DNA from 3 places in the Sutcliffiella cohnii genome. Region 2 is predicted to be linked to each of the others. Evidence: predicted binding sites of a transcription regulator. Region 2 holds the regulator's gene; each other region holds the start of a gene.
What was found. Region 2 encodes LexA, which represses DNA repair genes until DNA is damaged. Its sites were predicted from a motif close to CGAACATATGTTCG; they were not measured.
Positions count from the first base shown of each region.

Region 1: the regulator LexA is predicted to act here: its motif matches at 2,035-2,048, upstream of uvrB (excinuclease ABC subunit UvrB).
Region 3: the regulator LexA is predicted to act here: its motif matches at 1,154-1,167, upstream of BC6307_RS14235 (Y-family DNA polymerase).

Region 1 covers NZ_CP018866.1:3,868,095-3,871,356, reverse strand. Annotated here, with positions in the region: gene BC6307_RS19620 (CsbA family protein) at 1-139, shown strand, start outside; gene BC6307_RS19615 (sigma-70 family RNA polymerase sigma factor) at 702-1,229, shown strand; gene BC6307_RS19610 (hypothetical protein) at 1,204-1,425, shown strand; gene BC6307_RS19605 (hypothetical protein) at 1,461-1,931, opposite strand; gene uvrB (excinuclease ABC subunit UvrB) at 2,122-3,262, shown strand, end outside.
Region 2 covers NZ_CP018866.1:2,448,690-2,451,951, reverse strand. Annotated here, with positions in the region: gene glnA (type I glutamate--ammonia ligase) at 1-187, shown strand, start outside; gene BC6307_RS12195 (hypothetical protein) at 318-938, shown strand; gene lexA (transcriptional repressor LexA) at 1,148-1,765, opposite strand; gene BC6307_RS12185 (YneB family resolvase-like protein) at 1,902-2,576, shown strand; gene BC6307_RS12180 (DUF896 domain-containing protein) at 2,694-2,924, shown strand; gene tkt (transketolase) at 2,995-3,262, shown strand, end outside.
Region 3 covers NZ_CP018866.1:2,846,904-2,850,165, reverse strand. Annotated here, with positions in the region: gene BC6307_RS14240 (DUF4179 domain-containing protein) at 1-1,023, shown strand, start outside; gene BC6307_RS14235 (Y-family DNA polymerase) at 1,246-2,487, shown strand; gene BC6307_RS14230 (YolD-like family protein) at 2,503-2,829, shown strand; gene BC6307_RS14225 (HPr family phosphocarrier protein) at 2,872-3,114, opposite strand; gene BC6307_RS14220 (CDGSH iron-sulfur domain-containing protein) at 3,234-3,262, opposite strand, start outside.

The sequences.
Region 1 (3,262 bases), 1.4 Mb from region 2:
CACTGGTTTAGCCTTAGCGCTCCTTATTGCTTCATATTATAAAGGTTATACAGATGAGTGGTACATTATTGCGATTGATATGATGTCCTTACTTGTCGGGTTTTTGTATGGGAGAAGGGTAATCAGAAATTTAAAGTGAGAGGATGTAACGTTTGGTTGCATGCTCTTTTTTTCGTGAATATTTTAGAGGGCACCTTAAAAATAGGAAAGTTGGTTAAAGTTTGTTCGTTCCACTGCGCTACAGGTGCTCGCTTTCCGCGGGGAGATGTCTAGCTCCAGCGCATTGGCCCTATCAAACTTCCCAGTCCGTCCGTACGATAAGTCAACATCGACTCAACTAACGTTTCCCAAAGCGTTTCCTTTATCTCCTACCGGACTGCTCCAGTTTGTACGGGCCAGACCGATGCGCTTACGCCTTTCGTGGATTCGAGCCTCCTCGGCTTCGCCTGTGGGGTCTCGACCTTCCCTCTACCTCCCGCTGGAGTCTCGCACCTTCCTCTCCGTTACACTCACGGTTTTAAACTTTGAATGGTCAAACATTGCAACTCTAAACTTAACCACCGATATTTATTCTTCACGGTGAATCGGTTAGTTGATTTCATCGAAACATGTATTATTTCGAAAAAAACCTTCATAATTGAAACTAGAAAACTTGTACTACCGTCTAATGGGCATAGTTGGATGGGGAAGGGGGAAATCCCTTGTTGGAGGAAGAGAAAAGGCGAGTCATTGAAGAGGCCTTAGAGATGTACGGGGAAGAGGTTAAACGGTTAATTTATACGTATGTGAAGGACTTCGATGTAGTAGACGACCTGTTTCAAGAAGTGTTTGTAAAAGTATATTTTCACCTCGATTCTTTTAGAGGAGAGAGTGAGTTAAAAACATGGATCTATCGAATTGCGATTAATCGAAGTAAAGATTATTTGCGAAGTTTTAAATATAGAGTGTTGCAATTACTGCAGCCGGTACAGTCGGAAGATGTGGAATCAAAAGTGCTTTTAAAAGAGAGAAATGATGAAGTAGCTGCATTTGTTTTTCAATTGCCTATTAAATACCGAGAAATTATTATTTTATATTACTATCGAGATTTAAGTGTAGATGAAGTAGCGACCGTGCTTCATATTAGTGCAAATACAGTAAAAACAAGACTAGTTCGAGGAAGAGAAAGGCTACGCAAAATGTTTGAAGAGGGAGGAACCGTAGATGAAAGAACCTTTAGACAAGGATAAATTTAAGCGGAATATGGACGAATACATTTCCAGCCATTCGTTGTTTTCTGCTATTGACCAATCGAGAGTGTTAGAGCGTATTGATAAGGCAAAGCGAAGGAAACGATTATGGAAGCGTCCAAGGCTTCTATTAGTTTTAATCTTCTTCGGACTGTTATTGGTTATTATATTTGGTTTTCGTACAACTGGCATGTAGGCGGAGTGATTGTTCCTGCCTACATTTACAATATTTCACTCTACTTCAGCAGCTTTTTCCTGATATTCTACTAATTGCTGTACTTCCTCTTCGGTTGTCTCTACAAGCTCTGCAGGTCGGACAACCCATATCGGATCAGCACCGAACGTTTCTCCGTAACCGATGAGTACTCCATGGATTGTCACTACATCACCAATTTGAATATCTTCTTCAATAGCTCTCTCAAACGTAACGAGAATAGAAGGTAAGTAAGGCTCCTTCAGCTCTATCGTTCTTTCATCTTGTATTCGATGAACAGTAGCTGTCCAGCGTACTGATTTTTCTTTATTTTGTTTAATATAATCATGCACATATAGACCATCTATTTCACTATATAAAAATTCTTCGTCTCTATTATGTAGCGCCCTTTCGTCTAAATAGTCCAAATCTAGCACTTTTATTGGAATACTATTGTTAGAGCAAGCGACCATTAAAAAGAAAAGGATCGATACTTTCCAAATTTTCACCTTCATCCCACCTTTCCACACCATTTTACTTATCCAAAATAAGAACAGCAACTCTTACTATCAATGACCTACATATTGAAAAGTAAATGTCGAATAGAAAAATAGAATATTTGTTCGCTTTTTTGTGTTTTTTTATACCTTTTGTGGTAAGATATAATATAGATTTTAAGAACGGATTGGAGGCTTATGTGTGCAAAACGAGTTTGAATTAGTATCAAAGTATCAACCGCAGGGGGACCAGCCAGGAGCAATTCAAGAACTAGTCGATGGAATTAATAATGGTAAAAAGCATCAAACATTACTAGGAGCTACTGGGACAGGTAAAACTTTTACCATTTCTAACGTTATTAAAGAAGTAAACAAGCCAACGTTAATTATCGCACATAATAAAACGTTAGCTGGTCAGTTATATAGCGAATTTAAAGAGTTTTTCCCAAACAATGCAGTCGAATATTTCGTCAGCTACTATGATTACTATCAGCCAGAAGCGTACGTGCCTTCCACAGATACATTTATTGAAAAAGACGCAAGCATTAATGACGAAATTGATAAACTACGCCACTCAGCGACGGCATCCCTCTTTGAGCGAAACGATGTTATCATCATTGCGAGTGTTTCTTGTATTTACGGTTTAGGTTCTCCAGAAGAATATCGCGACTTAGTCGTTTCTCTACGAGTAGGAATGGAAAAAGAGAGAAACGAATTACTTCGAAACTTAGTCGACATTCAATACGATCGTAATGACATAGACTTTCGCCGTGGTACATTCCGGGTGAGAGGAGATGTAGTGGAAATTTTCCCAGCATCTCGTGATGAGCATTGTGTACGTATTGAGTTTTTCGGTGACGAAATTGATCGCATCCGAGAAGTCGATTCTTTAACAGGCGAAATACTAGGAGACCGCAATCATATTTCAATCTTTCCGGCTTCCCACTTCGTTACTCGTGAAGAAAAGATGCGAAAAGCGATTGTGAATATTGAAGCGGAGTTAGAAGAGCGTCTTGCGGAATTACGTGAAAATAACAAGCTACTAGAAGCACAACGATTAGAACAGCGTACTCGTTATGACTTAGAAATGATGCGAGAAATGGGATTTTGTTCAGGGATTGAAAACTATTCACGTCATTTAACGTTACGTCCTTCTGGCTCTACACCATATACATTAATCGACTTCTTTCCAGAAGACTTCTTATTAGTAATTGATGAGTCGCACGTAACATTACCGCAAATTCGTGGCATGTTTAATGGCGACCAAGCACGTAAACAAGTGTTAGTCGACCACGGCTTCCGTTTACCATCGGCGAAAGATAACCGTCCTCTTCGTTTTGAAG
Region 2 (3,262 bases):
AGGTATTGTAGATTTACCGGCAACATTAGCGCAAGCTCTTGAATTATTAAAAGAAAATGATGTTATTCAATCAGCATTAGGTGATCATTTATTGGAGCACTTTATTGAAGCTAAAGAGATTGAATGGGATATGTTTAGAAGTCAAGTTCACCCATGGGAACGTGACCAATATTTAACTCAATATTAATTAGTTTAACCTCTTGATACCTATGGTGTTGAGGGGTTTCTATTTTGTGTATTGAAAAAGTAGGTAAGTTTCTTTACCAAGTTTGTCGAATGCAGTATAATCAATCATATAAATAAGGGGGACAACTATAATGAAAATTATCAAAACATTGTCAATTGCATTATTTTTAAGTTTACTTATTACGGCATGTTCTAACGATAATGCAGATGTGGCGAACACAGAAGATGAACAGCAAAAGCAAGATCAACAAGTAGCTGATGAAGAAGAACAACAATGGCAATCTAAGCCTGGTGATGTAATGGATACAGAAGGTGGTAAATTTACACTTGTTGCTCGCAACTATAAAGTAGGTAATGTTGAGGTTGGACCGTTATCCTTTCACATCCCACAAGTAGCAACATTAAGCGGGGAACTTTATGACGATTTTAAAGAATTTGTTGGTGAAGATTATATTGAATATGTGCAAATAGATATGGAAGTAGTGAATTCCTCTGAACAAGATGTTGTTATTCAAGCAGGTGATATAAAAATAACAACGAGTAATGGAGAAGAAGTCTCACCTAGTGAAAAATTGAGTGTTATAATCGATAGTGAATTTGAAAAGAGTGAAACGAAGCAAGGGTCGTTATTCTTCTTATTAGAGACTGGAAACGTCGAAGAATTAGAATGGGTAGAAGTAAAGATTCCTGCTCCAACTGATGGTAGCGGAAATGAAATTGGTGAAGAGAAGTCTTTTAAAGTAGAACTATAATGAAGTATGAAAATCAGTGGGGTGAATATCCTGCTGACTTTTTAGTTTGTATTAGCTACTACAAAATGATGTCGAATTAGCTAATAAAGCAATATCTATGTAAATAAAATATGAGTTTGTCAAAAAAAAGACAGTGATAAAAACTAATTGTTTTAGTCACTTAAGAGGGTTCAAAAAGTCGATTGCTATGACTTTTTGAACCCTTTTTTTTAATGTATATTTCGATAAACGCCAATAACTTTACCTAGAATGGATACATTTCGCACTATAATAGGCTCTAGAGAGGAGTTCTCTGGTTGTAATCGAATATAATCCTTTTCTTTAAAGAATCGTTTCACAGTTGCTTCGTCGTCTTCTGTCATCGCTACAACAATATCTCCATTATTAGCTGATTGTTGTTGACGAACAATAACTAAGTCTCCATCCAAAATTCCAGCTTCAATCATACTGTCTCCCATAACTTCCAACATAAATACATGCTCGTCAGGAGCAACATATCGATCAGGTAGTGGAAAATATTCATCGATATTTTCAATTGCTGTTATTGGTTGACCAGCAGTTACTTTACCGACAATCGGAACATTCACTGCATTTACTTTAGGAATTTGCTTGTCATCTAAACTAATCACTTCAATTGCTCTCGGTTTTGTTGGATCTCTTCTAATGTATCCTTTACTTTCGAGTCTAGCTAGGTGACCGTGAACAGTTGAACTGGATGCTAACCCAACAGCTTCTCCAATTTCACGTACAGAAGGTGGATAGCCTTTTGCTTGTACTTCTTGCTTAATGAAATTTAAAATATCTTCTTGTCTTTTAGATAGTTTCATTTCCCCGCACCTCTATATGTATTATTAAGAATATTATAGCATAATTACCTATAGTATACAAACATAAGTTCGAAAAATAGCAGAATATATGTTTGCATGATAGAATAATAATAAATTTATTTGAAATGGTGATAAGATGAAAGGCGTTATTTACTGTAGAGTAAGCACAAATAAGGAAACACAAGAAACTTCTCTTGCTAGACAGAAAGAGGAGTTAAAGTTATTAGCTCAAAACAACAATATAGAAGTAATATCTGTCATTGAGGAACAAGCTAGTGGTTATAGCTTAGAGAGAGAGGGAATATATAATCTAATGGATTTGTTAGCTACCGACCCATTTGATGTACTGTTAGTACAAGATGAAACGAGAATTGGGAGGGGAAATGCCAAAATAGCTTTTTTCCATTTACTAAAAAAACATAATGTACTTATTTATTCTATAATCGACAACGGTAAATTAACTTTATCAGAATCAGATTCAATGGTTTTGCAAATTGTTTCTATTGTAGAAGAATACCAAAGAAAACTACATAATTTAAAAATAAAAAGAGGAATGAAAAAAGCAGTAGAAGAAGGATATAATCCGCTGAAAAACTTAAAAAATAATCATTTAAGTCCAGGGAGAGAAAGAAAAGAAGTTCCTGTAGAAGAAATAGTGCGATTACGTCATAACAAATTAACTTTCCATGAAATCGCCGCTACTCTTAGAGGGCTTGGATTCGATATATCTAAAGCAACGGTTAATAGAAGATATAAAGAGTACATGTTGCAGAAAGAAGATAGTACTCTTGCTAACAAAAGTGAGCTCTAGTAAGATGGAAAAGTAGCAAATTAAGAACTGTTAACTGGGGTTAGAGACATTTAATAAACCCAAAACAAAAAGGAAAATTATTTAAACTATTACGTAAAAGATAAAAGGAGTTTTAATATGCTTTCACAAGATAAAATGAAAAGAATTAATCTACTTGCAAAAAAAGCAAAATCAGAAGGTTTAACAGAAGAAGAGGCTAAAGAACAAAAAGAATTAAGAGCGGAATATGTAAAAACGTTTCGATCTTCTATGGTAGATACATTGAAATCAGTAACAATCGTCGATCCAAACGGAAATGATGTAACCCCTCAAAAATTAAAGGATGAGCAAAATAAAAAATTTCATTAAACATCCGAGTGTATTTTGTACATACTATAAATAGCATGACTAAAGAAAAGAAGAAAGAAGGTATATACGAATGACTTTAAATGTAGATCAATTATCAATTGCAACGATCCGTACATTATCTATTGATGCAATTGAAAAAGCAAAGTCTGGTCACCCAGGAATGCCGATGGGAGCAGCGCCAATGGCTTATACGCTTTGGACTAGTTTTATGAACCATAATCCAAAAAATCCTACATGGTTTAATCGTGATCGTTTTGTTCTATCTGCTGGTCATGGTTCCATGCTATTGTATAGTTTATTACATTTATCAGGATATGACGTAACAATGGACGATTTAA
Region 3 (3,262 bases), 400 kb from region 2:
ATGCAGGAAATTAACAAGTCAGTGGAGAAAAACGGTATTACATTAACGGTCGATGCAATTATTATGGATGAAGACGTCTCGTTGCTTTTTTACACAATTGTAGCTGATCAAGACTATCCTTCGCTTTTCTTAAATGACCCAACATTAATTTCAGAAAGTGGAGAGGATTTGCAGTTAGGCTATAGTTATAGTAGTCATTCAGAAATAAAAAAAAATGAGCCAGTTACCGGTATTTTAACTATTGCTGATTATAAACATGGTTCTATTCCCGAATCCTTACAATTCCGTACGAACATTAAAAACGACTTTAGCGATGTTGTGGAAGATTTACACGTTTCCTTTTCTTACGATAAAGAGAAGTTCGCAAAGATAAAAAAGGTGTATGAAGTGGATCAAACGATAACGGTGGAAGATCAAAAAATATATGTAGACCGAATGGAAATTCGCCCAACAAGAATTGTCGTTTATGTGGAGTACAATAACGAGAACAAGCAAGAAATTTTCGGTTTTGATGATATCCAGCTTGTAGATGGAAATGGAGAAGTTTGGACCCCTACCGATGGCTTAGTATATGATAAGTTAGATGAAAATAAAATAGCTCTAAATTTTCAAAGTAACTATTTTGCGGAACCAAATGAGTTGTTTTTAACATTTACATCCCTTCGTGCACTCCCGAAAGAAGAAATCGAAGTGACGATTGATTTAGAAAAAAACAAAATAGTAAATGCCCCAAAAGATGGTAAACTTGCATTCGTCGATAGCTCTTTTTGGGACGTAACATTTGAATTAATGGTGGACGAACAAGATTATTACCACCATAGACCTCTATTTCACTCGACTTTTACGGATGCAAATGGGAAAGAATATTCCTTCAATAATAGTTCCGGCTCCTCTACAGAAGAAGGTATTCATGTGAAAACGATGGGTGGAGTGAACATGAATGAAGTAGCAAGCCCAATTACATTGACTATTAGTGACTATCCAAACCGTCTACGTAAAGACGTTCGACTACAATTAAAATAAAGCGGAAAGGGTGAAGTCCTTTTCCGCTTTTTCCTTTTTATTTACTTATATACTTTTACACAGCATATTGACATTAGCAGTTTTCTTGTAGTGCAAAGTACCGTTTGCTTTAAAAAATTTCCATTGAAAGAGAACGTATATTCGGTTATGATATAGAATATAATAAATACGAACAAACATTCTGTTAGTGAGGGATGAAACGTGGAGATTGATTACAACGAGATGCCTAACAACAAGACTTTATGCGTAGATATGAAAAGTTTTTACGCAAGTTGCTCAGCGGTAATGCTTGGATTAGACCCGATGACATGTTATTTGGCAGTTGTCGGTAATACAGAAAGACAAGGGAGTGTAGTACTAGCAGCTTCTCCAAAATTAAAAAAAGAATTCGGTATTAAAACAGGGTCCAGAAGATTTGAAATCCCAAATGACCGACGAATTCAAGTCGTAAACCCCCAAATGGCAACGTACTTACGTATTTCAACCGAAATTACAAGATTATTTAATCGTTACGTCCCGAAAGAATCGATTCATACGTATAGTGTTGACGAGAGTTTTTTACAAGTGGACGGAGTGGAATCAATTTGGGGAGATGCCGAAACGATTGCATGGAAAATAAAAGATGGGATTGAAAGGGAGTTTCAATTACCGTGTGCAGTTGGGATTGGTCCGAACATGTTAATGTCGAAGCTCTGTCTTGACCTCGAGGCGAAGAAAAAAGGAGTAGCCGAGTGGACGTATAGCGATGTGAAAACAAAACTATGGAAAGTTTCTCCGCTTCGTGAAATGTGGGGGATTGGCTCTCGTGTGGAAAAAACGTTAAATCGAATGGGAATTTTTAATGTCGGGCAGTTAGCTAATTATCCGTTAGAGTTACTGGAGAAAAAATTTGGTATTATGGGCAACCAACTGTACCATCATGCGTGGGGAATTGACTTTTCACAACCGGGGGCTCCGCTCATGCAAGGCCAAATTAGCTTCGGTAAAAGCCAAATACTATTGCGCGACTATCATGATCCGAAAGAGATTAAGCGTGTGCTTCTTGAAATTTGTGAAGAAGTAGCAAGAAGAGCTCGTCAACACAATAAAGCAGGTCGAACGGTGAGCCTCGGTATTGGTTACAGTAAAGAAGAGTTTGGTGGTGGATTTCATCGTTCCAAGACGATAGAGAGCCCAACTAACATTACAATGGATATTTATGAAACGTGTCTAGAGCTGTTTGAAAAATTTTATGAAGGAAAAACAGTTCGACAAATTTCAGTCTCACTTTCTAACATAGTGGAAGATAGCGAAATACAATTAAGTTTATTTGAGCTCGATCGTCCGAAAAGGCGTCAGCTCGGCTATGTTATGGACCAAATTCGTCATAAACACGGCTCAGCTAGCTTACTAAGAGCGGTATCTTACACGGCTGCAGGGACAGCGAAGCATCGAAGTACATTAGTTGGTGGACATAAAGCATAATAGGAGTGAAGCGTTTTGATTCGTGATAGAGGGAGTATAAAGTGGACAGCAATGATGTTACCAGAACATGTAAAGCTGTTAAGAGATTGGGCAAAGGAAGATAATGATGTAACAAAGCCGCAACTAGATGAGCAACATGTTGATTATATGAACGAGCAAATAGGAGAGGCGATGGAAATAGGTAGTGAAGTGACGATTACGTATTACGAGAAAAAGCGATATCATCTATTTATCGGCACAATTCACCATGTTGATCCGATAAAATCTCGATTACACGTAGTGGACAAATTTGGAGAAGCATCGTATTTACCGTTAGAAAACATTTTAGACATTACAGGATAAATAAAAAAAATGGGACTGCCTTCGTTAGACAGCCCCAATTTGTCATGATTTTTTTTCAAACATTCCTAACTGTAATAGTGCTTCAATCACTTCTGTACCTTCATCTGCTGTAATTTCTACTTCTTGGCCAGGTTGAAGAGCTAGGGCTAATAAGCCTAGTAAACTTTTGGCGTCAATTACCCAATGTTCTTTTTTAAAAAGTACTGTTCCAGAATAAGAGCTCGTTGTATTGACAACTTTGCTAGCTGCTTCACCGAAAATCGGCTTTAATACAGTAACTACCATAATTATTTCTCCTTTTATTAAGGGATTTGTTAGTTATATTTTAGTATAGAGAGCGAAGAGAAACAATAAATAGAAAGAAGAAAATCTGTCTAAAAAGCAACAGATTTTCTTAAAAATAATTATTCATCTAGTACCTTTTTTGCGCGAA